Regions from separate parts of the Photorhabdus sp. RM323S genome, predicted to be linked through region 2. Evidence: predicted binding sites of a transcription regulator. Region 2 holds the regulator's gene; each other region holds the start of a gene.
What was found. The regulator LexA, encoded in region 2, represses DNA repair genes until DNA is damaged. The targets are predictions, from matches to a motif close to TNCTGTATGTACATACAGNA.
Positions count from the first base shown of each region.

Region 1: the regulator LexA is predicted to act here: its motif matches at 1,424-1,443, upstream of sulA (SOS-induced cell division inhibitor SulA).
Region 3: the regulator LexA is predicted to act here: its motif matches at 1,970-1,989, upstream of ACGF7G_RS04530 (metal-dependent hydrolase).

Region 1 is NZ_JBHFKZ010000033.1:8,439-16,428, forward strand. It holds gene yccS (YccS family putative transporter) at 1-546, shown strand, start outside; gene ACGF7G_RS14105 (TfoX/Sxy family DNA transformation protein) at 613-1,215, opposite strand; gene sulA (SOS-induced cell division inhibitor SulA) at 1,463-1,987, shown strand; gene ompA (porin OmpA) at 2,543-3,646, shown strand; gene matP (macrodomain Ter protein MatP) at 3,828-4,283, opposite strand; gene ACGF7G_RS14125 (AAA family ATPase) at 4,492-6,222, shown strand; gene fabA (bifunctional 3-hydroxydecanoyl-ACP dehydratase/trans-2-decenoyl-ACP isomerase) at 6,306-6,824, shown strand; gene ACGF7G_RS14135 (hypothetical protein) at 7,264-7,602, shown strand.
Region 2 is NZ_JBHFKZ010000053.1:20,087-28,076, reverse strand. It holds gene ACGF7G_RS18130 (lactate oxidase) at 1-788, shown strand, start outside; gene ACGF7G_RS18125 (DUF1266 domain-containing protein) at 957-2,099, opposite strand; gene zur (zinc uptake transcriptional repressor Zur) at 2,319-2,828, shown strand; gene lexA (transcriptional repressor LexA) at 2,964-3,569, opposite strand; gene ACGF7G_RS18110 (diacylglycerol kinase) at 3,689-4,060, opposite strand; gene plsB (glycerol-3-phosphate 1-O-acyltransferase PlsB) at 4,190-6,646, shown strand; gene ubiA (4-hydroxybenzoate octaprenyltransferase) at 6,696-7,550, opposite strand; gene ubiC (chorismate lyase) at 7,587-7,990, opposite strand, start outside.
Region 3 is NZ_JBHFKZ010000006.1:23,756-31,745, reverse strand. It holds gene ACGF7G_RS04535 (L-cystine transporter) at 1-1,196, opposite strand, end outside; gene ACGF7G_RS04530 (metal-dependent hydrolase) at 1,404-1,952, opposite strand; gene hxpB (hexitol phosphatase HxpB) at 2,175-2,840, opposite strand; gene ACGF7G_RS04520 (YniB family protein) at 3,025-3,567, shown strand; gene ACGF7G_RS04515 (fructosamine kinase family protein) at 3,622-4,479, opposite strand; gene ACGF7G_RS04510 (metal ABC transporter permease) at 4,602-5,486, opposite strand; gene ACGF7G_RS04505 (metal ABC transporter permease) at 5,483-6,358, opposite strand; gene ACGF7G_RS04500 (manganese/iron ABC transporter ATP-binding protein) at 6,355-7,251, opposite strand; gene ACGF7G_RS04495 (metal ABC transporter substrate-binding protein) at 7,248-7,990, opposite strand, start outside.

The DNA.
Region 1 (7,990 bases), on a different contig from region 2:
ATAAATTTCATTTGGCCAGACTGGAAATTTCGCCAGTTACCACAAGTGATAAGCCGGACGATGGACACCAATTGCCGCTACCTCGATGCCATTTTAGTTCAATATTATCAGGGAAAAGATCATGGCCTGAACTACCGAATTGCCCGCCGTGATGCTCACAATAGTGACGCAGAGCTGGCATCAGTTATTTCCAACATGTCTGCTGAGCCGAAAAGTTACCGGGCTTCCCAAGAAGAAGCATTCCGGCTACTGTGCCTGAATCACACCATGCTGAGTTATATCTCTGCGCTGGGAGCGCACCGGGATAAATTGGATGACAAAGTTATTCTGGATATTCTTAATGATGCGATTTGTTATGTCAATGCAACATTAAAACCAGCATTAATAGATGATGACAGAATTGAGCAAATATCTCTCAACATAGCGAAAAGAATTGAGCAAACCCCAGCAGAAAGAGACAGTAAAGAACAGCTGGTATTGCAACAAACAGGTTTATTAATAGGATTGTTGCCTGAAATTGTCATTCTTATTAAAAAAATTAATTAATTATAGCCAGATTGATATACTGGGGCAGTTGACTGCCCCTTTTATTTAGCTATTCACGATAAAGATCTAACAAGCCAGTTCCTTATGCCAGCGTAATAAGTCATTACGAATCTGTACCGGTAAAACGGCTAAATGGCATCCTTCAATTGCACCAGCCAAAGCAAGTAATAAACTGACATTAGATTTTCTTTTATATTGATACAGTTTTAAATAACTGGCTTTCGCACCCAACAGCCGTAAATCTTCAACTTTACATATTCCTACCTTCCATAACTGGCGTTCAAGAGACATGCCAAGATTAGGCAAATCTTTCAAACGTGTTGGCATCTTCTTTTTACCCGTCATTTCAATTAATGAGTAGTGATAAGCCAAATACGCATATTGAGATAGTAACTCTTGATCTTGCCAAAGAGATTCAACAACCTGGTAATAACGCAAAATTACCGGCACTCCCTTTTTCGAGTAAATATAGTTTTTCATCCCTCTGGCTTTAAATAACACTTCAGCATGACCATTTCCCCGTAAATATAGTTCCCCATCAGCAATAATCGCAAACATAATCCCGTCAGCCAGCAGACTGTAACCGCCAAACTGTGGCTTCCTTGTCAATCTTCCAAATGAAGAAAAACCATTTTTGAGTTGAGTAAAACGCACCTCAGACAACAACATACAGATCACTCCATGAGTTTTGTGCAAATAAATCTTTTATCCATAGATTTGTCCCAACTATTAGAAAAATAAATAACAGGAACAAACAATTGAAAACATACGCAATTCAATTTTTCCTGCCAATGGTTAAATGAGTTTCAAGCCATTTATCGTAAATATTTGCGAAGCTCTTTGAAAAAATAGACTTGATCTTAGCCTGACATAAAGATACTGTATATTAATACAGTTACTTGTGGCGGGGTTCATTATGGGCATTCAATCATCCTGGGTTTACCTTCCTAAACATCAGTTAACAGAAAAACGGCTATCACTCTCTTCACCTACGCAAGATAATTCAGCCGAACATGGTGGTATAGTGAGTGAATTGATTTATAGTGATAACCAAGTTGTCATTAATCATATATTGCTACCGTTGTTACGCCAGTCAGGAAATGAAGCCCGCTGGTTGCTATGGATTAGCCCTCATAAAAAACTGAGCCGCCAATGGCTAATTCGCTCCGGATTACCTTTAGATAAGATTGTGCAATTAAATCGCATCAACTCCATTACAACGGTAGATGCAATGGAAAGAGCTTTAGCAAGTGGTAATTACAGCGTGGTACTTGGCTGGTTGCCAACGTTATTAGCAAGAGATACGGTAAGGTTACAGTCTGCGGCACAAAAAGGTAATGCATTGGCCTTTATTATGCGCCCACAAGATGTAAATAAAGGAGCCTATGGCACTGAATCGCAATCAAATTCACTAAAAATTCATTCCATTTACTATCATTGACCAAAATTAGGAATTATTTCAATATTCATGACACAAAATAACCAATTTAGGCTCAGAATCACTAATTACAACTAAAATCAATTAATTAAGATAGGATTAGTTGTAAAGAATAGTAAAGTTTTTTTTAAAATCATACATTATCTTTTAAATTTTTTGCTCTATTAATCAAGGGCCACTTGTAACTTTTTAACTTCGTTGTAGACTTTACACCATTAAAGGTTACTGCCCTTGGTTCCTGATGTATTGTTTGGTCCATTGATTTGATGAAAAGTGCAGTATTCCTAACTGAGTTTTTTAATCAATATGGCTAATAGCCTATCTCAGTAGATATAATTTAGTATAGGCCATTCTTATGGATAAATAGTGAACATCGATAGCGTACAAAACTCAAAACGCGTACATGCAGTAACAGTACATGGAGAATTTAAGCCCTGCTCAGTGATTGCTTTTATGACTAAAGAATGGCAAATGAAATAACCTGATGGGATAGGCAGTAAGTAAAAAGGCTCCCGAAGCCAATTGCTTATTGTATGATGATAATAACGAGGCGTTAAAATGAAAAAGACAGCTATCGCGGTAGCAGTGGCAGTGGCCGCTTTCACAACTGCATCGCAAGCAGCTCCAAAAGACAACACGTGGTATACCGGTGGTAAATTGGGTTGGTCCCAATACCATGACGTAAACTTCTACGGCAACGGTTATACCAGTGATATCGGTAATGGCCCTACTCACAAAAACCAATTGGGTGCTGGTGCTTTCTTAGGCTACCAAGCCAACCCGTATCTTGGTTTTGAAATAGGTTATGACTGGTTAGGCCGTATGCCTTATAAAGGTAACGTAAACACCGGTGCCTTCAAAGCTCATGGTTTCCAACTGGCGACTAAATTGAGTTATCCAATTATGGATGATCTGGACATCTATACTCGTCTGGGTGGTATGGTTTGGCGTGCAGATTCCAAAGCGAATTACGGCGCCACCAACACTCATCTGAAAAATCATGATACCGGCGTTTCCCCACTGGCCGCTATTGGCGTTGAATATGCTCTGACTAAAGATTGGGCTACCCGTCTGGATTATCAATGGGTTAACAATATCGGTGACGCAGGCACAGTAGGCGCACGTCCTGATAACGGCCTGTTGAGCGTAGGTGTTTCTTATCGCTTCGGTCAAGATGAAGCAGCCGCTCCAGTTGTTGCCCCAGCTCCGGTTGTCGCTCCAACGCCAACTCCAGCGCCAGTTGTTGAGAACAAACGTTTTACTCTGCGTTCTGACGTTATGTTCGCATTCGCCAGCGCTGAACTGAAAGCAGAAGGCAAACGGACTCTGGATCAACTGTATACTGAATTGGCAAACATCGACCCAACTCAGGGTAAAGTGCTGGTTCTGGGCTACACTGACCGTATCGGTAAAAACGTACACAACCAGCCATTGTCTCAAAAACGCGCTCAAAGCGTAGTTGATTATCTGGTAACTAAAGGTATCCCTGCCGGCAGCATCAGCGCAGAAGGCCGTGGTAAAGCAAATCCAGTAACCGGTTCTACTTGCGACAAAATCAAAAAGCCGAACCTAATCAACTGTCTGGCTCCAGATCGTCGTGTAGAGATCGAAATCCAGGGCATTAAAGAAGTTGTTACTCAAGCGCAAAAAACTGCTCATTAATCGCCTTTATTAATTACATTAGTTATTAAAAGCGCAGAAAGCCCCATTTTCAGATGGGGTTTTCTTTTAGCAGTTCCCCCTAATCCTAAAAGTTCGCTTCGCTCTCAATGAGAATTTAGGCGGGAGAATTGCGTAGTTTTGTTAAGGATCTCGTTGTAATACCAACCCTCAACAACTGAGGTTACTCATTCTTACCCAGAATAGCTTCCAAATCATGCCTCAAACTGGACATTTGGTTGGCATATTTTTCTTTACGTTCAGCATCTTCAATTAACTGTACGATAGTTTCGGACAGCGTGTTACCCCGTCTCTGAGAAAGTGCAGATAAACGATGCCATACGGGAAAATCTAAATCGATAGATTTCTTGCGCGTATGCTGATGCTCCGCATTAAAATGCCGTTTACGCCGGGCACGGATAGTTTGTTTCATTCGGTTGAACAAATCAGGATTCATATGCTGCTCAATCCACTTAAGTACCCTTACCGGTTCACTCTCAAGTTTGATGAGTTTATCAACCGCTGCATGAGCTGCACTGTTTTCTATATATTTAGTAATTGGCTCACCTTCCTGATGTTTTCTCATCAGATAAGCCCATTTCCAGCCACATTCCAGATTTTCCAGTTGTTGATATTTCATTTTACTTTCCCGGTGACAGCGTAACTTAAAAATAAGCATAGCAACTATTTAAGTAAATTGCTTATAGCCAAACTGATAAATGCCTATTTTTCACTCAAAATAATGCTTTACATAAAGCGTCTGAAATAGCAAACATTCAAGCATGTTGGTTTATATCTTAATCTTGTATAATCGGCGCTTTCCTACTTTACAATATATAGCGATCACTTTGACCAATAACAAACTAGACTGGCAGGCATTACTGCCGAATTGCGCGCCCTATGAAGCACTTTTTCATTCTGCTTCCCAACAGACGCCTGCCAGTATGGAAGCCGTTCAATCACGGCTGCATAGTGGCTTGCAGCTTTTCTGCCGGATGGATTCACGCCAGCCTTTTATGCTGTTGAAAGCCGAAGAATGTGATACTTATTTGTCAGTATTGACTGAATCCATCCATCCATTACTCCCTAAAGAAATTCCCCAAATTGGTGGTGACTATCAGATAGAACAACAAAAAATCAGCTGGCAACCCTCAACAGAAGGCCATTTCACACCTGAGTTGCGAGTAACCTATCGTGAATGGATAGAAGCGGAGCAATTATTTGGCTGCGTCCATTCTCACCACGGAGAAATTCACCTGCAACCCGGTCTGGTCCATCAAGTCAATGGCGGCGTACTTATCCTACCATTACGTACCCTGTTATCTCAGCCATTAATGTGGATCCGCCTGAAACAGATGATTATTCAGCAACGTTTTGAATGGTTATCTCAGGATAATAATAAACCTTTGCCATTACCAATCCCCTCCATGCCATTACATCTGCGTCTGATCTTGGTGGGGGATCGTCTGAGCCTTGAAGAGTTTCAGGTTACAGAGCCTGAATTAGTAAAAAACGCGCTATATGGTGAATTTGAGCTGGATATGCCACTGCATAATGAGCAAGATTTAAGTCTGTGGTGCAGTTATATCAATGGGCTTATTCAACAGTGGCAATTGCCACCATTGAGCGATAATGCCTGGCCTGAGTTTATCCAACAAGCAACCCGCTATACAGAAGATCAATACAGTTTGCCTTTGGATATTCTCTGGCTACAACGGCAACTGATCGCTGCGGCACTCTATCAGCAAGAAAATCAGATTACCGCTCTATCAATTAAACAAGCAGAAGAAAATCGTCGCTGGCGCCACAACTATCTGCCCGAACGCGGCTTAGATGAGATTCATCAAGGTCAGATTCTTATACGCACCCAAGGCATGGTTATTGGTCAGATTAACGGATTATCTGTGCTGGAGTATCCCGGTCACCCTGACTCAATCGGCGAGCCATCCCGTATCACTTGTGTGGCCCATGTGGGAGATGGGGAATTTATTGATGTCGAACGTAAAGTCGAGTTAGGCGGCAATATCCATGCCAAAGGCATGATGATTATGCAAGCCTTTCTGATTTCTGAGTTGAAACTGGATCAACCACAACCTTTTTCGGCTTCTATTGTATTTGAACAGTCCTATGGTGAAGTGGATGGTGATAGCGCTTCACTTGCTGAATTATGCGCACTAATAAGCGCACTTTCCCAACAACCCATCGATCAACAATTAGCAGTTACCGGTGCAGTGGATCAATTTGGTTATGTGCAGCCGATTGGTGGCATTAATGAAAAAATAGAAGGTTTCTTTGAAGTATGCTACCGCAGAGGGCTCACCGGTCAGCAAGGCGTTATCATGCCAACAGCGAATATCCGCCATTTATGTCTCAATCAAACGATTGTAAATGCGGTAAAAGAACAAAAATTTCATTTATGGTCAGTAAAACATGTTTCTGAAGCACTACCTTTATTGACAGGTGTCCCCTATTATGATCAACAAGAAGCACACTTGTTAGCTATGATACAGGAACGTATAACCCAAGCGAATAATCAGGAAAGACCTAAATTTCCGTGGTTTCTTCGCTGGTTAGGTTAATTCAGAATGTCTGATCGGAGTTGTTCAGCGTACAAGTGTACACTATTATTTACCCTACATTAAATATAAGGCTATTTTAGAATATGGTTGATAAACGCAAATCCTACACAAAAGAAGATCTTATGGCATCTGGGCGATGTGAATTGTTCGGAGAAAATGGGCCACCATTACCATCAGGCAATATGCTGATGATGGACCGCATCATTGAGATGACAGAAAACGGTGGCACCCACGATAAAGGCTATGTAGAAGCTGAACTGGATATTCATCCTGATTTGTGGTTTTTTGACTGCCATTTCACTAACGATCCAGTCATGCCGGGCTGTCTTGGCCTTGATGCGATGTGGCAATTAGTGGGATTCTTCCTTGGCTGGGTAGGTGGCGAAGGCAAAGGCCGTGCGCTTGGTGTTGGCGAAGTTAAATTTACTGGTCAGGTATTGCCAACAGCTAAAAAAATCACTTACCGCATTAATTTCAAACGTGTTATTAACCGTAAATTGATTATGGGTCTGGCTGATGGTGAAGTGTTGGTAGATGGTAAAATTATCTATACCGCAACAGATCTGAAAGTGGGCTTGTTTAAAGATACCAGCGCTTTCTAATGAATAATCAGTGATATATCGAAAAGAAAGGTGACTGGCCAATTGCTTTTCACCTTTTCATTAAATTAAAAACGAAACATTAGATAACACTATGTTTTAAGAGAAAAATACCGAGTGTTATTTTTTACTCCCTCAAAGACAACTATGTCTATGTATCTGAATACAGGTTCGATACATTTCATACATATAGAACAAAAAAATCAAATCAAGCTTGAACTCTATAGTGCACGTATTTCAGCCAGAAATCATGCCTGCACAATCTGCATTATAAACACCTATTACCGCTGACTAACGAATATACAACGAATATACAATTGACAAATTGTGCTATGATCAAAGTGACCTGATATATCAAATAGGCTCACAAAAGCATACTGATAGCAGGTAAAATATTAATAAAAATTATGATTATTAACAAACACAACCAAGGGTGATTTATATGAACATCAGAAAAATAGTGCTCATGATCATAGCATTGACTCTTACACCAACTGCTATAGCAAAACTAGATAAGGTTGACGGTACCGTCGAAATGCTAAAAGCACCTAATACTAATGGAGATTGCTATGGAAAAATATCGACTCCGACTCACTTACAAGGATTTAGGTGGGTATGTACTATTAATGGTGGATCAACATTATTATCATTGCTTCAAACAGCCTATACAAGCCATGAAACTGTAACCATATCAATCGCTGGAATTGAGGAATATAGCCGTCTCTTTTGGGTTGAAATACATCACAAATGTTTATCAAACCCCGCTTACTGCGATTATTGAATTACTTTATCCTTCGCATTAGTAAGTAGATTATTTAATGGCCGTAACATCAGCATGTTTAACAGGTTAAATAGGATATGTCACCTGGCGGCCATTGATTCATATTTTATCGAATTCGCAAATAAAATCTCAAAGAAGCACAACAACATAATAAGAAAATCAGGATCCTGACATTACAAATACTTACCGATTTATTACACACGATGCATCAAGACCTTATATCGTACAATGTCTTAAAATAGATATTATTAGTGCCGGGATAAATTTATTTTATGCGATATGACCATTTTTACTTTAATCACCACAAAGGAAAATCTAAGCAGAAAGAATATCAACAAGACTTAATCTGACAGATATCTGTATTAATCAGTCACTGTCAGATCAAATT
Region 2 (7,990 bases):
CTGAAGTGGGAACCGCAAGAGGTGCTGCTGCTGCTGGTACCCTGTTTACTGCACAAACTCTGTCTAATTCATCTCTCGAAGATATAGCAAAAGTGAGTAACGGCCCCAAATGGTTCCAAATTTATTTTACCAAAGATATGGGTATTAACCGTGAACTAATTCGCCGGGCTAAAGCTATGGGCGCAACCGCCATCGTATTTACGGTTGATTTAGAGTGGAGCGGTAATAGGGAAGCTGATAGACGTAATAAATTTACCTACCCAAGTTCACTTCTATTTCCTAATATTCCTGGCGCTCCCGTTGGTGCAACGTTATCAGAGATTACAGCGCTATTTAAACGTGATCTTGATTTTAAGGATCTGGAATTTCTTGCCAAAGAATCAGGTCTTCCAATCATTGTAAAAGGTATTCAATCTGCCGAAAATGCTAAAGAATGTGTTGACCACGGAGCCGCAGCCATTCAGGTCTCTAACCACGGTGGCCGGCAATTAGACACTGTCCCGGCAGCAATCAAGTCATTACCAGGCATTGTTGAAGCCGTTGGGCGTCACATTCCGGTCTATTTAGATGGCGGTATCCGTCGCGGTATTCATGTGTTTAAAGCTCTCGCATTAGGTGCTAAAGCTGTCGCTATCGGCAGACCAATTTTATATGGACTGGCATTGGGCGGAGCACCAGGCGTGACTTCCGTTTTAAACCTGCTTAAGGATGAGCTGAAACTTAGCATGAAGCTGGCGGGATGCGCAGCTATTAAAGACATTGAGAGAAAGTTTATCAGTTTAATTTAACTCATTAACTGATAACGTAAATATCAGCCCCGTTTCATTTAAAATAGGTGATTTAAGGAAACGGGGTAAATTCTGTTAACCACGGTGATTTTTATAATTTAACCGGTAAAATAGAATTCTCACTTTCCCCCTGAAATATTCTTCAAGGGGAAATGTTTAATATAAATATTAATGAAGTATACGAGACGCTGACAGCTCCGTGAGATCAATTTCATACCTTTGTTGTTCTTCCATTCTACTGCGTAAAACATCTTCTACTAATGCAGAAAAACCTGTCATCATTTGCCGTTCCATAATAATGCCTTTTGGCTCAGGCCACGGCAGGCTGGCAATTGGCCAGTCACAATATAGTTTATAATAATTAAACTGATCCAGCCGCTCTTTACTCTTGTCAAAATCATTACTCCAGTAGGCATTACCCAACCGGAAGTTTGTATAGAATTCATCAAAGCGGCCAAAGATTTCATAAATATAATCAGCGGTTTTCAGCATATTTTTCCATGCTACTTCTTCACTGATATAACCAGCGCAAAAACAATTACGGCTTAAAACAATTGCAAGCCACAAATCAAATCCCCAAACCAATGCAGGTGGGCGCCCATTAGTAGTTTGAGAACATTTACGAATAGAGTCAGGTGTTACTTCAACTAATTTGGCAAGAACTTTAAACATTTTGCCATCACTAAGCGCAGCATCAACAGCAAAATGTTTTGAATGTACCCCACCCCACAAACCGGTTAGCATTTTCATATAACCTTCTTCATCAATAATTCCCCAGTCACTGTATAGTTGGGATTGATGTTCCTGAGTAGGTGATAATGGGAGCAGCCAGTAACGATAGTTATCATGAGCAACCCGTGACTGCAAAGGATAATGCTCCAGAGTTTCACTCCAAAAACCCAGCCAATAGTCACTCACAATATTTAACCGCAATACCTGGCGCTTTTCTTCCGGTAAAAAAGATAAACCTGCTTGTTGATAATAACGCCGTTGTTCCCATTCAGGACGTTTAACAATACGATAAATAATAACTGAAAGTAACATTACTGAAAATAATGCTATACTGACTACTTGTGCCAGAAGTAAATAATCTGTGGCAGGGACGGATACATTATCTATTATAAATAATACAATTGCTAAAGATAATATAATTCCCATACAGACTGCAATTACAAATAAAATATTAATCAATGCGTATAATGAACTCAGAAAAGGTAACTTTCTTTTTTCACAGATAATATTCTTTATTACCTGATAGCCTTTAGCAGGAAACTGCCTATAATGAGGCTGATTTTGTAAAAGTTCTTTCATCACAAATGATTCCTTTCCGAAAATTATCTACCATATATGATAATTCTTATCTGTATTATAACAAACCTCAGGAAAACATTATTTTTGCTGCTAAGTATCAATTTAATCAAATTAACCCCATAAGGGGACAAGCATAGTGAACTTTTCTGGAGAATATTTTCTATCGTAGAAACATGATAACATCCTAATATTGTTATCATGCTGGCTGTAAGGGGCGCAATGAAACTGATTAACCAAAAAAAGTTACTGGAACAAGCCGAAGCTATTTGCCTGGCACGGGGCGTTCGCTTTACTCCGCAGCGGTTTGAAGTTTTGCGTCTGATTTCAGAGCAACCCGGCGCAATCAGTGCTTATGATTTACTGGATTTATTGCGGGAAGCAGAACCACAGGCTAAACCACCAACCATATACCGGGCACTGGAATTTCTGCTGGAACAGGGATTTATTCATAAAATAGAATCCACCAACAGTTATGTGCTGTGCCACCATATCGAACAACCAAGCCACACCTCAGCAATGTTTATTTGCGACCGCTGTGGTTCTGTTACAGAACGGGATGGTGGAGCCGTTGAATCCGCTATTCAACAGTTAGCAAAAACTGCCGGATTCAGTTTACGCCATACAGTCATTGAAGCGCATGGTTTATGTTCCTCTTGTGCAGAGATTGAATCCTGTACTGAGCGGGATGGATGCCAGCACGACCACAGTATTGAGGTAAAAAAGAAATAGAGAACCTGTAAATAGCGGCAGGCAACCGCAGAATCACGTTCAAGATAATCATATTGATAAACCAATAACATGATTCTGCCGGAATATTGCAACTCTTTGACAATCACCAAAAAACAACGATTCGATATTTTACTATCAAAACCCATCACCGTTACGAATCACCCCGACGGCTAATCCTTCAATTGTCAGGCTCCGTTCGCGCAGATCCACCACGATTGGCTTAAACTCAGGGTTTTCTGCCAACAATTCAACTTTATTTCCCGTCTGTTTAAAACGTTTTACAGTTACTTCATCTTCAATACGGGCAACAATAACCTGCCCATTACGAACATCCTGTGTTTTATGCACAGCCAACAGATCACCATCCATAATCCCAATATTTTTCATGGACATACCGCTGACTCTCAACAGGAAATCCGCACTTGGCTTAAACAGTGCAGGATCAATCCGATAATGACTTTCAATGTGCTCCTGCGCCAACAGTGGTTCACCTGCGGCTACACGACCAATCAACGGTAAACCAGATTCTTCTAGCAGCAAACGGATACCCCTGGATGCCCCGGCAACAATCTCTATCACCCCTTTGCGAGCCAATGCTTTTAAATGCTCTTCAGCCGCATTAGGTGAACGGAAACCAAGACGTGATGCAATTTCAGCACGCGTTGGTGGCATACCCGTTTGCGAAATGTGGTCACGCACCAAGTCATAAACCTGCTGCTGCCTTACGGTAAGTGCTTTCATTTCGCCCCCTGTGTGTTTATACAGTCAAACTGTGAGTATATACAGGTAAATAGCGATTGGGAACCTGCTAGGGCAGAAAATCAGCCCAATATAGTATAATGACTCATTATTAAACTAAATCAGGTCACAAAATAGCGCCAGAGAATGGTACTCCAGACAATTAACGACAGCATCATCGTCAGAAAGACCGCCGCCGATCCCATATCTTTTGCCCGGCCGGACAGTTCATGGAATTCGCTGCCAATACGATCAACGACAGCTTCAATAGCACTGTTCAGGATCTCCACAATCACCACCAGTATCACTGAACCAATCAGTAAAATGCGTTCAATTGCGCTGATATCCAGATAAAATGCAACAATTATCGCCAATATAGATACGATTATTTCCTGCTGGAAAGCCGCTTCATTTTGCCACGCAGCCCTGAGACCTTTCATCGAATATACGGTTGCTTTGATGATACGGGTCAGTCCCTTGGATTGATTTGCCATAAGTTATTCACACCAAGTATGAGGTTATTTGCCACTTTTATCTTTTATTATCGTCTTAACATAACAGATCTCAACACCTGTTTCTGGTATGCTTGCGACATATTGCTAACAGGAGGCTTCAAGTTATTTATGTCAGGTTGGCGTAAAATATATTATAAATTATTGAATTTACCACTAAAAATACTGGTAAAGAGCAAACTTATCCCTACAGATCCCATTACCGAATTACGGCTTGATACGACACGTCCTATTTTGTACGTCTTGCCGTATCACTCCAAAGCAGACTTACTGACATTACGTCAGCAATGTCTTGAGCAGGATCTGCCGGACCCTTTAAATTCACTGGAGATCGGTGATACTGAGCTTCCGGGCTATGTATTTATCGATAATGGCCCACGCGTATTCCGCTATTGCGCACCAAAGCAGGAATCGGTAAAAATTTTCCATGCTTATCTGGATCTGCATCGTAATAATCCAAACCTGGATATTCAACTGCTGCCAGTTTCTGTCATGTTTGGTCGTTCCCCCGGACGTGAAGGGCACAGCACCCCACATCTGCGGCTACTTAATGGTATTCAAAAGTTCTTCGCCATTCTCTGGCTGGGCCGGGACAGTTTTGTGCGTTTTTCAAACACAGTGTCTCTGCGTTATATGGCAACGGAGCATGGCACAGACAAGACAATTGCTCATAAGTTGGCTCGTGTGGCACGAATGCACTATGCACGCCAACGCCTGGCGGCGGTGGGTCCGCGTCTGCCTGTTCGTCAAGAGTTGTTTAATAAGCTGCTGGCTTCAAAAGCGATAGAAAAGGCCGTCACTGATGAGGCCCGCAGCAAGAAAATCTCCCATGAGAAAGCGCAACAGAATGCCGTTAACATGATGGAAGAGATTGCTGCGAATTTCTCTTATGAAACAGTACGGCTGTCAGATCGTGTGCTTGGTTGGACTTGGAACCGTCTGTATCAGGGGATCAATGTTCACAACGCTGAACGCATCCGTCGTTTGGCACAGGATGGTCACGAACTGGTTTATGCGCCCTGCCACCGTAGTCATATGGATTATCTGCTGCTCTCCTATGTGATTTATCATCAGGGTTTGGTGCCGCCCCATATCGCTGCGGGCATCAACCTGAATTTCTGGCCGGCAGGCCCGATATTCCGCCGCCTTGGTGCATTTTTCATTCGCCGTACGTTTAAAGGTAATAAACTCTACGCCACGATATTCCGTGAATATCTGGGCGAGTTATTTGCACGCGGTTATTCTGTTGAATACTTTATGGAAGGCGGTCGTTCCCGGACAGGTCGTTTGCTCGATCCCAAAACGGGCACCCTGACCATGACGTTACAAGCAATGTTGAGAGGCGAATCACGCCCAATCACTATCGTGCCAATTTATATCGGTTACGAACATGTGATGGAAGTTGCCACCTATGCCAAAGAGCTGCGGGGGGCAACCAAAGAGAAAGAGAGCCTTTTCCAGATGCTGCGCGGTTTGCGTAAACTTCGTAATCTAGGTCAAGGTTATGTAAACTTTGGTGAACCTATCCCGTTGATCCAATATCTTAATCACCATGTTCCTGACTGGCGGGACTCTATTGATCCAATAGAATTCCACCGTCCCGAATGGGTTAACCCGACAGTCAGTAAGCTAGCCGGGAAAATCATGGTGAATATCAACAATGCTGCGGCAGCTAACGCAATCAACCTGTGTTCAACCGCCCTGCTGTCATCACGTCAGCGAGCACTTACTCGTGAGCAACTGCTTGAGCAGTTGGATTGTTATATACAACTCATGCGCAACGCGCCTTATACTGACGATGTTACTGTGCCCAGGAAAACCGCAGAAGAGTTGTTGGAACACGCTCTGCAAATGGATAAGTTCGAGGTAGACAAGGACAGTATGGGCGACATCATTATCCTACCGCGTGAGCGTGCGGTTTTGATGACCTACTACCGCAACAATATCCAGCATTTATTGGTACTGCCATCACTAATTGCCTGCATCGTTATTGATCATCGCCGTATCAGCCGTGAAGCGTTACTAAGCCAGGTAGAAATTATTTATCCCCTGCTCAAAGCAGAACTGTTTATACGTTACAGCAAAGCAGATCTGCGGGAAGTGGTTAATATCCTGGTTAATGAGCTTACCCGCCAGAGCCTTATCTGCAACAAAGAGCAAGGTATGCTGGTGTTGAATCCAGCGCGTATTCGCCCATTGCAATTGCTGGCAGCCGGTGTCCGCGAAACATTGCAACGTTATGCCATCACCCTCTCTTTACTGAATGCCAACCCGGAAATCAGCCGGGGTGCGCTGGAAAAAGAGAGCCGAATGCTGGCACAACGTCTGTCGGTATTGCATGGCATTAACGCACCTGAATTCTTCGATAAGGCGGTATTCACCACATCAGTAAATACACTGCGTGAAGAAGGTTATATCAGTGATAGTGGTGATGTGATTACAGCAAATACTCAGGAGCTGTATCAGGTATTGAGTGAGCTGATGTCACCTGAAATCCGTCTGACTATTGAGAGTGTCAGTTTACCGGCTGAACACAACGATGCAGAAGAGACAGCGAAAGAAGCATAATTTTTAACATCCGGGTGATAATGGGTTTTTCCCATTATCACCCGATATATCAAACGTAACTGAAGAAGATACCCAAAAATAACACCACACCAACATAGTTATTATTGAGAAATGCCTGGAAACAAAGCTCTCTTTCCCGACCTGCAATCAGTTTCTGCTGATAAATAAATAAGGCACCGGCAAGCAACAATGACCAATAGTAGATGCCGCCCAGATTCATCATATAACCCACCAACAGCAAAACCAGTAACATAGCAAGTTGTAGTAAACCAATAATCAGCTTATCGAAACGACCAAACAGGATAGCAGTAGACTTAACACCAATTTTCAGATCATCGTTACGATCGACCATGGCATACTGTGTATCATAAATAACTGACCACAAGATATTAACCAGAAATAATAGCCAGCATTCTAGTGGTAAGGACTCACTAACCGCAGCGAATCCCATTGGGATAGACCAGCCATAAGCCGCTCCCAATACAAACTGAGGAAGATGGCTGAATCGTTTAACAAAGGGATAAAACCAGGCTAAAGCCAACCCAGCGACTGACAACCAGATAGCCATCTTATTCAGCGCCAGAACCAACCCGAAAGAAATCAGCACCAGTACAACAAACAGGATCTTACTCTCTTTCTCACTGATAGCACCACTGGGCAGGGGACGTGCTTTTGTACGTTCGACATAACCATCAAATTTTCTGTCAGCAAAATCATTAATGACACATCCTGCTGCACGCATCAGAAACACACCGGCAGTAAAGACCAACAATATGTGCATATCCGGAATACCTTTCCCGGCAATCCATAAAGCCCAAAATGTTGGCCATAACAACAATAACGAACCTATGGGTCTGTCAATACGCACTAAACGGCAATAGGCCTGCCATTTATTTTGCGTCATACTTCCCGCCACTTCTGTTTCCCCCTTGTTTAAATTTTATTTTTTGTATACAGGTGATTCAGGCAAGAAGACTTCCGTTAATAATAATGGTTTGCTTGATAACCTCAGCAATGATCGCCTTGCCCAACGTTTCCCCTGTTGCCCTACATGAATATAATCCCGTGTTAATTTATTGCTACTAAAAAGATATCGTCCAAGTGGGACTGTTCCTAAATCAACCAGACTTTCATCAGGGCCGGTTAATGTTGCTTCAGGAATTAACGTTCTTCCCAATAACCAGGGGATATTATCACCGTATAACACAACCTCACGCAGCCAGTACCTCTGGCAAGTTAGCAAATGCTCACTTTCATCGAAAAGTTCTTCCACTGTGATAAAAGACTCTCTGAATGGTACAACACGAACATGGTCACAGTATTGTTCAAAACGGCGGGTCATTG
Region 3 (7,990 bases), on a different contig from region 2:
ATCAGTGCGGCAAATGTGGCACCGCCGCCCACACCAGCGACACCGGCGGAGCTGATAGTCACAATACCAACCAGTGTTGCAATCCATACAGGATCAAATGGGTTTATGCCTACTGTCGGCGCAACCATGACTGCCAACATGGCCGGATAAATCCCGGCACAACCATTCTGACCAATTGTTGCGCCGAAAGATGCTGAGAAACTGGCGATAGATTCCGGTACACCGATACGGAGTGTCTGGGTTTCAACGTTCAGTGGGATACTGGCTGCACTTGAACGGCTAGTGAATGCAAAGGTCAATACCGGCCAGATTTTTTTGAAAAATTTAAGTGGATTGATACCGGTGAGAGAGAGCAGAAACCCGTGAGCAACAAATACCAACGCCAGTGCGACGTAGGATGCGATAACAAAGCTGCCCAGTTTCACAATTTCGTGGATATTGGAGTTGGCAACGACTTTGGTCATTAGAGCCATAACACCATATGGCGTCAGGCGCATAACCAGGCGAACCAGTTTCATTGCCCATGCTTGCATAATATCGATAGCAGCTAGTGCACGTTCACCACGTTCGCGGTCATCTTTCAGCATTTGCAGTGCGGCAACCCCCAGGAAGGTTGCAAAAATAACAACGCTGATAACAGACGTTGGATTAGCACCGGCTAAATCGGCAAATGGGTTTTTAGGAATAAAAGATAAAATTAACTGTGGCACAGACAAATCAGAGATTTTGCCGATGTAGTTATTTTCGATAGCCGACAGACGTGCTGTTTCTTGAGTTCCCTGCACCAGACCTTCAGCCGTCAGACCGAATAGGTTAGTAATAATGATACCGATCAGCGCTGCGATCATCGTAGTGAACAGCAGGCTGCCAATGGTCAGAAAACTGATTTTTCCCAGAGAAGATGCTTTATGCAATCTGGCAACAGCGCTTAGAATAGACGCAAATACCAGCGGCATAATCACCATTTGCAGAAGTTGTACATAGCCGTTACCTACAATATTGAACCATGAGATTGATTCTTTCAGTATGGTATTATCAGCTCCATAAGTCAGTTGTAGCGCCAGACCAAAAATAACGCCAATGGCAAGGCCGAAAAGAACCTTTTTTGACAGACTCCATTGGTGTGAGCTGGCTTTTGACAATAGTAAAAGCAGTGCTGCGAAAACGAGCACATTTAGAATTAATGGTAAGTTCATCCACAAACTCCAGATTTTAATTATTGAGGGAGTTAAGCTGTATTAATCGAGTTAAGTTATAAACTTATACCCTACAGCAAGTAATTGAGAGTATGGTACCAGCTAAGGTTATCGGCTCTTATAATTAAATCGAATTTGATATAATCATCATGGCAATTAAGATTGATTTTTATGCGATTATAACACTTGAAATATTTTCAAAGGTTATTAAAAGTACAGTTTTTTGATGTAATCTATGTAAATAAGTATAGAGTATTCAATATGTTCTGGCAGAAAAACGGCAATGACAATCAGCAAGGCAGAAATAAATCTTTCTGCTTTCTTGTTTCCTTGTTTGCCAAGTACAGGCAGGCGGAAACGTGTCTTTATTGGCCATAATAACGGCACACCAGCAGGAGTCAGCATATCTGCTACCAGATGACTTAGATAACCAATAATCATGGCATGGAAAAAATCGGTTGGTATAGGCCACTCTTCTGGTATTTTGAGCCAAAGTAAAGCGATACCTAATGCAAGAGCAAGTAAACTGTGAGTAAATCCTCTGTGACCACAGAGTTTGGCAATTGGAATTGAGATAAATCTGAATAATCTACCCAAGGTTGAATTTGGGTGATCTATATCTGGTAACAATGCAGTAAGCAGCACGCCTGGTAGCATATGCAACCAGTCACCATTGGCTATTTCTGGTGTTATTTCAAGTTTGTGCGCCATAATAATACTGGCAACTGAAAATAAAAGATGCCCTTCTGCGGTCATAAATTCCTCTGACTGATAACTGTCTATCCATACAGTTGACGAAGTATAGTGGGTTTTATGTGGGTAAGATAGGGGGTGAAAAGCAAAATATCTTATTTATTAATATATAAAGCTAATATTTAATTAGATTTCCATTTGACAGAATAAGGAATAAACGCTAAGGCGGCTATGTGAGCAATTAGAAACTGCCATTTAAACAGATAATGGCAGCTAAAGTTATAGTCAGATGATATCTGTTACACTTAATTGTTCAAGTGAGCGTAGTTTAATATCTGCTAATGTCCAACGTAGATCATCAAAATGATGGACTGTTGGAACAACGATTGAACGCATTCTTGCTGCTTTTGTCGCTATCATTCCATTAAATGAATCTTCCAGAGTCACACAATTTGTGGGGGAAACACTCAGTTGTTCAGCAGCGAGCAAATAAACTTCGGGATGGGGTTTACTGTGGGGTAATTTGGCAGCAGAAACGACAGTATCAAAATAATGACTCAACTTGAACATCTCAAGTACTTGTTCCAACATATATTGTGGAGAAGCTGAGGCCAGCCCGATTTTTAATCCTTGTTCACGGCAAAGATTTAAAGCATATTCGGCACCTGGGAGCAGGGGACGGTTTTCTTTTACCTGTCTGATAACATGATCAATAATCCGCTGTTCCACTTCTGATTTTGATGCGCTTTGCCACGGAGAAGCTTGGTACCATAGCTCAACAACATGGTCAATACGCAACCCAAGAGTATCTGGTAGTGTCTTTGCCAAAGATAAATCCAGACCTAATTCACTGAATACTTCTTTTTCTCCTTGGGTCCAATATGGTTCAGAGTCAATCAGTAAACCGTCCATATCAAAAATGACTGCTTTTATTGGTAAATGAAAAGACATGAGTATCTCCCACTGGTCAGACAGTTAGCGAAAGCTGATTGTAGCAATCTCGGCAGATGAAATCTTCTTCTTGTCGGGAATGGGGTAAGAGATGCTTAGTTAATTAAATATAAAGTTAAATTTAATGATTGATGGGCTATGATTAGCCAAAAATAAAATCTATTTATTACTATGAGGAGTATCGATGACTTACCAAAAAGCCGGATATCTCGCTATTATTAAGCGAGTCTTAGGTTGGGTGATTTTTATTCCGGCACTTTTATCGACTATCGTTTCTGTGATCAATCTTGCCTGGCTACGTGGTATTAAAGGTGATGGCATCAATGCTGTTTTAGATGATTTTCTGAAAATGATGGCCGAAATGGTGCGTTTTAATACGCCATTTTTGGAATTTTTCTGGAAAAATTCACCAACTCCTGTTCGTTTGGCTGGCTTCACTGGGGAAAATATGAGCTTTCTGATTATTTATTTTCTTATTTTCGTCGGTCTTGCTATGAATGCATCAGGTCAGCGTATGTATAGACAAGTGAAATTTGTACGTGAAAATATTGAAGATCAGTTGATTCTTGAAAGAGTCAAAGATAATGGTGGCCTGACAAGAGAGCAGATTGAATCAAGAATCAAACTTCCGCACCATACATTGTTTAGTCAGATTTATATTTTATATGTTTCACCGGTAATTATCGGTGCAATTTTTTATTTTCTACTGGGAATTTTAGGCTGGTAAATCTTCTGATGGTGATGGCTGCGGAATGAAGCGTTTCCGCAGCCAATTATTTCTTCATTGCATAATGTCATCAATAATGTCTTGCGCCGCAATAAAATTATCACCACCAAACAGATTACAACGGTTAAGCAAATAATAGAGCTGATATATAGGTTGTCGATCAATAAAATTGGCAGGCAGTGGCCACACACTCTGATAACCATCAAAAATTTGCATTGGTAAATCAGGGTACAACGGTAGCATAGCAAAATCACACTCACGATCTCCCCAATAACATGCAGGATCGAAAGCAACAGCGTGATCATCCAGAGAAGCGCAATTAGCTGGCCAGAGATCGCCATGTAAGAGAGAGGGCTGTGGTTGGTGATGTTGAAGCTTGTTACTTACGACCCGAACAATATTATCAATATCACCAAATATCATGCCTTTTTCTGCTGCAATCTGTAATTGCCAACCAATTCGTTTCTCTGCATAAAACTGATGCCAACGTCGTTGCCAACCATTTGGTTGTGGTGTTGTTGCCAGCATATTGTCAAAATCAAAGCCGAATTGGGGTTGCTCACTCCACTGATGAAGTTTTGCCAATTGTTGACCGAAACAATAAGCATTGTGTGGGTTAAAAGATTTTAAAGGCAGAAATTCAAGTAACAGAAAACTGTAGTCTCGATCACAGCCAACACCATAAACCCCTGGGACACGAATAGTTTGACTGCGTGTCAGTAGTTCAAGTTGTTCAGATTCTGCTTTGAAGACAGGGAGCATTTCCTTCAGATTTGATTTGACAAAAACTTGCCGTTTGCCATGAGTGACTTGCCAGGCTTGATGAATATCGCCTCCAGTTAACGCAGTTTTATCGTGAATCTCGGCAGCACCGAAATATTCATTTAGCAAACGATTTACTGCCTGCCACATGGTTCACCTCTCTAAATCGTCAATCACTTTAATGAACAATTATAGTCAGAGAAAATATATGAGTCGGTAAAAAAGATGATTAACGGGGTTATATCTTAAAACAGATATAACCCTTTTTGTTATTAATTAGGTTCGTCGGAGACTTGGAGAGTAGCTTGATGGGTTTTATGTTTGAGTTTCGTTCTTGCCTGCTTTATCTGGTTGTAACTCAGTGCCAGTGTAAAGAAAATAGCCTGGACAATAACAATGCATGGCCCTGTTGCACCATCAATATGGAAACTAATCAGTGTACCAAGAACACAGGAACTGACCGACGCAACAGTAGCGACAATTAACATTCGGTCAAAACTGCGACATAGCATAAAAGCGATAATTCCCGGCGATATTAACATCGCAATAACCAGAATCATTCCCACAGCTTGCAGGGAGGCGACAATAGTCATTGCCAGTAAACAAAGCAAACCGTAGTGCAAAAACTTAACAGGTAACCCTACTACGCGCGCTTGGTTTGGATCAAAACAATAGAGCATGAAATCTTTACGTTTTAGCAGTACCACCGCCATGGTAATACCGGTAATCCATAATGTTTGATTCAATTCATCTTTAGTGATCCCCAGCATATTACCAAACAGAATATGAGTGAGATGTTGGTCGGTATCCATTCGGGCAAAAAGCACTAAACCAAGAGCAAACATGCCGGAAAAGACAATTCCCATCACAGTATCTTCTTTTATCCGGCTGTGTTCTTTCAGATACCCTGTTGCAAAAGCACAAAAAATACCAGAAAGGAACGCGCCAATAGCCAGAGGCACCCCGGCAGCGAAAGCCAGTACAATCCCCGGTAATACAGCGTGAGAGATTGCATCTCCCATTAACGACCACCCTTTAAGTACCAGGTAACAAGAGAGTATCGCACATACTGTGCCTGTCATAATCGCTGCGAATATTGCCCGTTGCATGAATGGAAACATAAACGGCTCAGTGATTAATTGAATCAACTGATTCATAGAAGTGTCTCCTTAGCCAATGCTGCGGATTCTTTTTTGGCACGTATACGGGAAGCAAGTAATCCGTGTTTTGGTGCGAAGAAGAACGCCAATAGGAAAATAACGGTTTGCAGCGTGACAATGACACCACCGGTGGCACCATTAAGGAAGAAACTTAAGTAAGCACCAAACGCACTGGTCAGGGAACCAATAGCCACTGCAATTATCAGTAAGTGTTTAAAACGGTCAGTCAGCAAATAGGCGGTTGCTCCTGGCGTCACTACCATTGCAATGACCAGAATAGCGCCGACAGTTTGTAAGGCAGCAACGGTACAGGCACTCAGTAAAGTAAAAAAAATGATTTTCATCCGTAAGGGCGATAAGCCAATAGAACGTGCATGGGTTTCGTCGAAGAACACAACCAGCAAATCTTTCCAAATAAGCATCAACACGATAAATGAAACCGCAATGATAATTTCAACCTGGAGAACATCTTCATCAGCGATACCGAGGATATTGCCGAGGATAATGGTTTGTACATTAACGGATGTGGGATTGAGAGAAACGATCAATAAGCCGGCAGCAAAGAAAGTAGAAAATATAAACCCGATCACCGCATCTTCACGTAAGCGAGTGATATGGCGAACCAGAGTCATTGATAGCGCTGCCAGCATGCCGGTAAAAAAAGCGCCACCGGCATAAGGAAGACCCAGTGCGTAAGCACCGGCGACACCAGGTACAACCGAGTGAGAGAGCGCATCTCCCATCAGTGACCAGCCTTTTAGCATCAGATAGGCAGAGAGAAAGGCACAAACGGCACCGACAATGGCACTGACCCAGATAGCTTTCACCATGTAGTTATAGTGAAAAGGTTGCAGCAAAAGTTCTATCATGGTTGATGTTTCTCCTTTTGCTGGGTTTGCCGCGGTGGAACATGGTTGTCTTGACCGTAAAACACCGCTGCACGTTCATCATCAGTAATAACCGTCAGGGAACGTGGATCATCATCATTATGTAACTCCGGCCCGGATAAATTAATGTGACGAAGTACTCCACCAAAAGTCATCTCTAAATTCTTCTGGGTGAACGTTGTTGCTGTCGGACCACTTGCCAGAACAGTTCGGTTGATCAGGATAACGTGGTCACAGAATTCGGGCACACTGCCAAGGTTGTGTGTTGAGACTAAAACCAGATGACCCTCATCACGTAAGTCACACAGCAGGTCAATGATGGCATTTTCTGTTTTTACATCAACACCGGTAAAAGGTTCATCCAGTAACAGAACTTTTCCTTCCTGAGCCAGCGCTCTTGCAAGAAAAACCCGTTTTTTCTGCCCACCAGAGAGCTCTCCAATTTGCCGGTTGCGCAGAGCGGTTAAGCCAACACGTTCAAGTGCTTCATCAACAGCCTGGAGATCCTTTTTGCCTGGGATTCTCAAAAACCCCATTTTGCCGTAGCGGCCCATCATAACGACATCGGAAACCAGTACCGGAAAGTTCCAGTCTACTTCTTCTGTTTGAGGTACATAGGCGATGATATTTTTCTTTAACGCACTTTTGACAGGCATATCGCTCAGGGTAACTTTCCCTTGAGATGGGTTTACCAGCCCCATAATGGTCTTAAACAGTGTGGACTTACCACTGCCATTAATACCAACCAATGCACAGATAGTACCGCCGGTGATAGAAAAACTGGCGTCATAAATAGCCGTGTGGCCGTTGTTATAAGTCACAGTGGCGTCATCAACCACTAAATGAGGACGTTCAAACAGCATATTGCTATTCATTGATTAAATCCTTTTGCGATGGTATCTACCGTTTTGTTCAATAAATCAATATAAGTGGGTACTGGCCCGTCACTGCCGGAGAGTGAATCCACATAAAGAACGCCACCATAGCGGGCATCGGTTTCTTTACTGACTTGTTTGGCTGGTTTATCGGAAATGGTACTTTCGCTGAACACCACCGGGATCTTATTGGCTCTTACCGTATCAATCACATAACGAACTTGTTGTGGTGAACCTTGCTCTTCCGCATTGATTGGCCACAGATAAACTTCCTTAAATTGATAATCTTTAGCCAGATAGCTAAAAGCCCCTTCACTGGTGACTAACCAACGTTGATCCTGTGGAATACGGGAAAGACGCTCTCGCAGTGGTGAATCCAGTTGGGCGATTTTTTCAGCATAGGCTTTAGCATTCCTATTATAAATTTCTGTATTTTCAGGATCATACTTCACCAATGCTTTGCGGATATTTTCAACATAAACCAAAGCGTTGGTGGGTGACATCCAGGCGTGCGGGTTAGGGTTTCCATTGTAAGGCCCTTCACGAATAGGTAGTGGCACAATGCCTTCAGTAATGACAACGGCGGGCACATCTTTGAGGTTTTCAAAGAAACGTTCGAACCAGCGTTCCAGATTCAATCCATTCCAAAGGATCAAATCAGCATGTTGAGATTTTATAATATCTTTGGGAGTAGGCTGATAATCATGGATTTCAGCGCCCGGCTTAGTAATTGATTCAA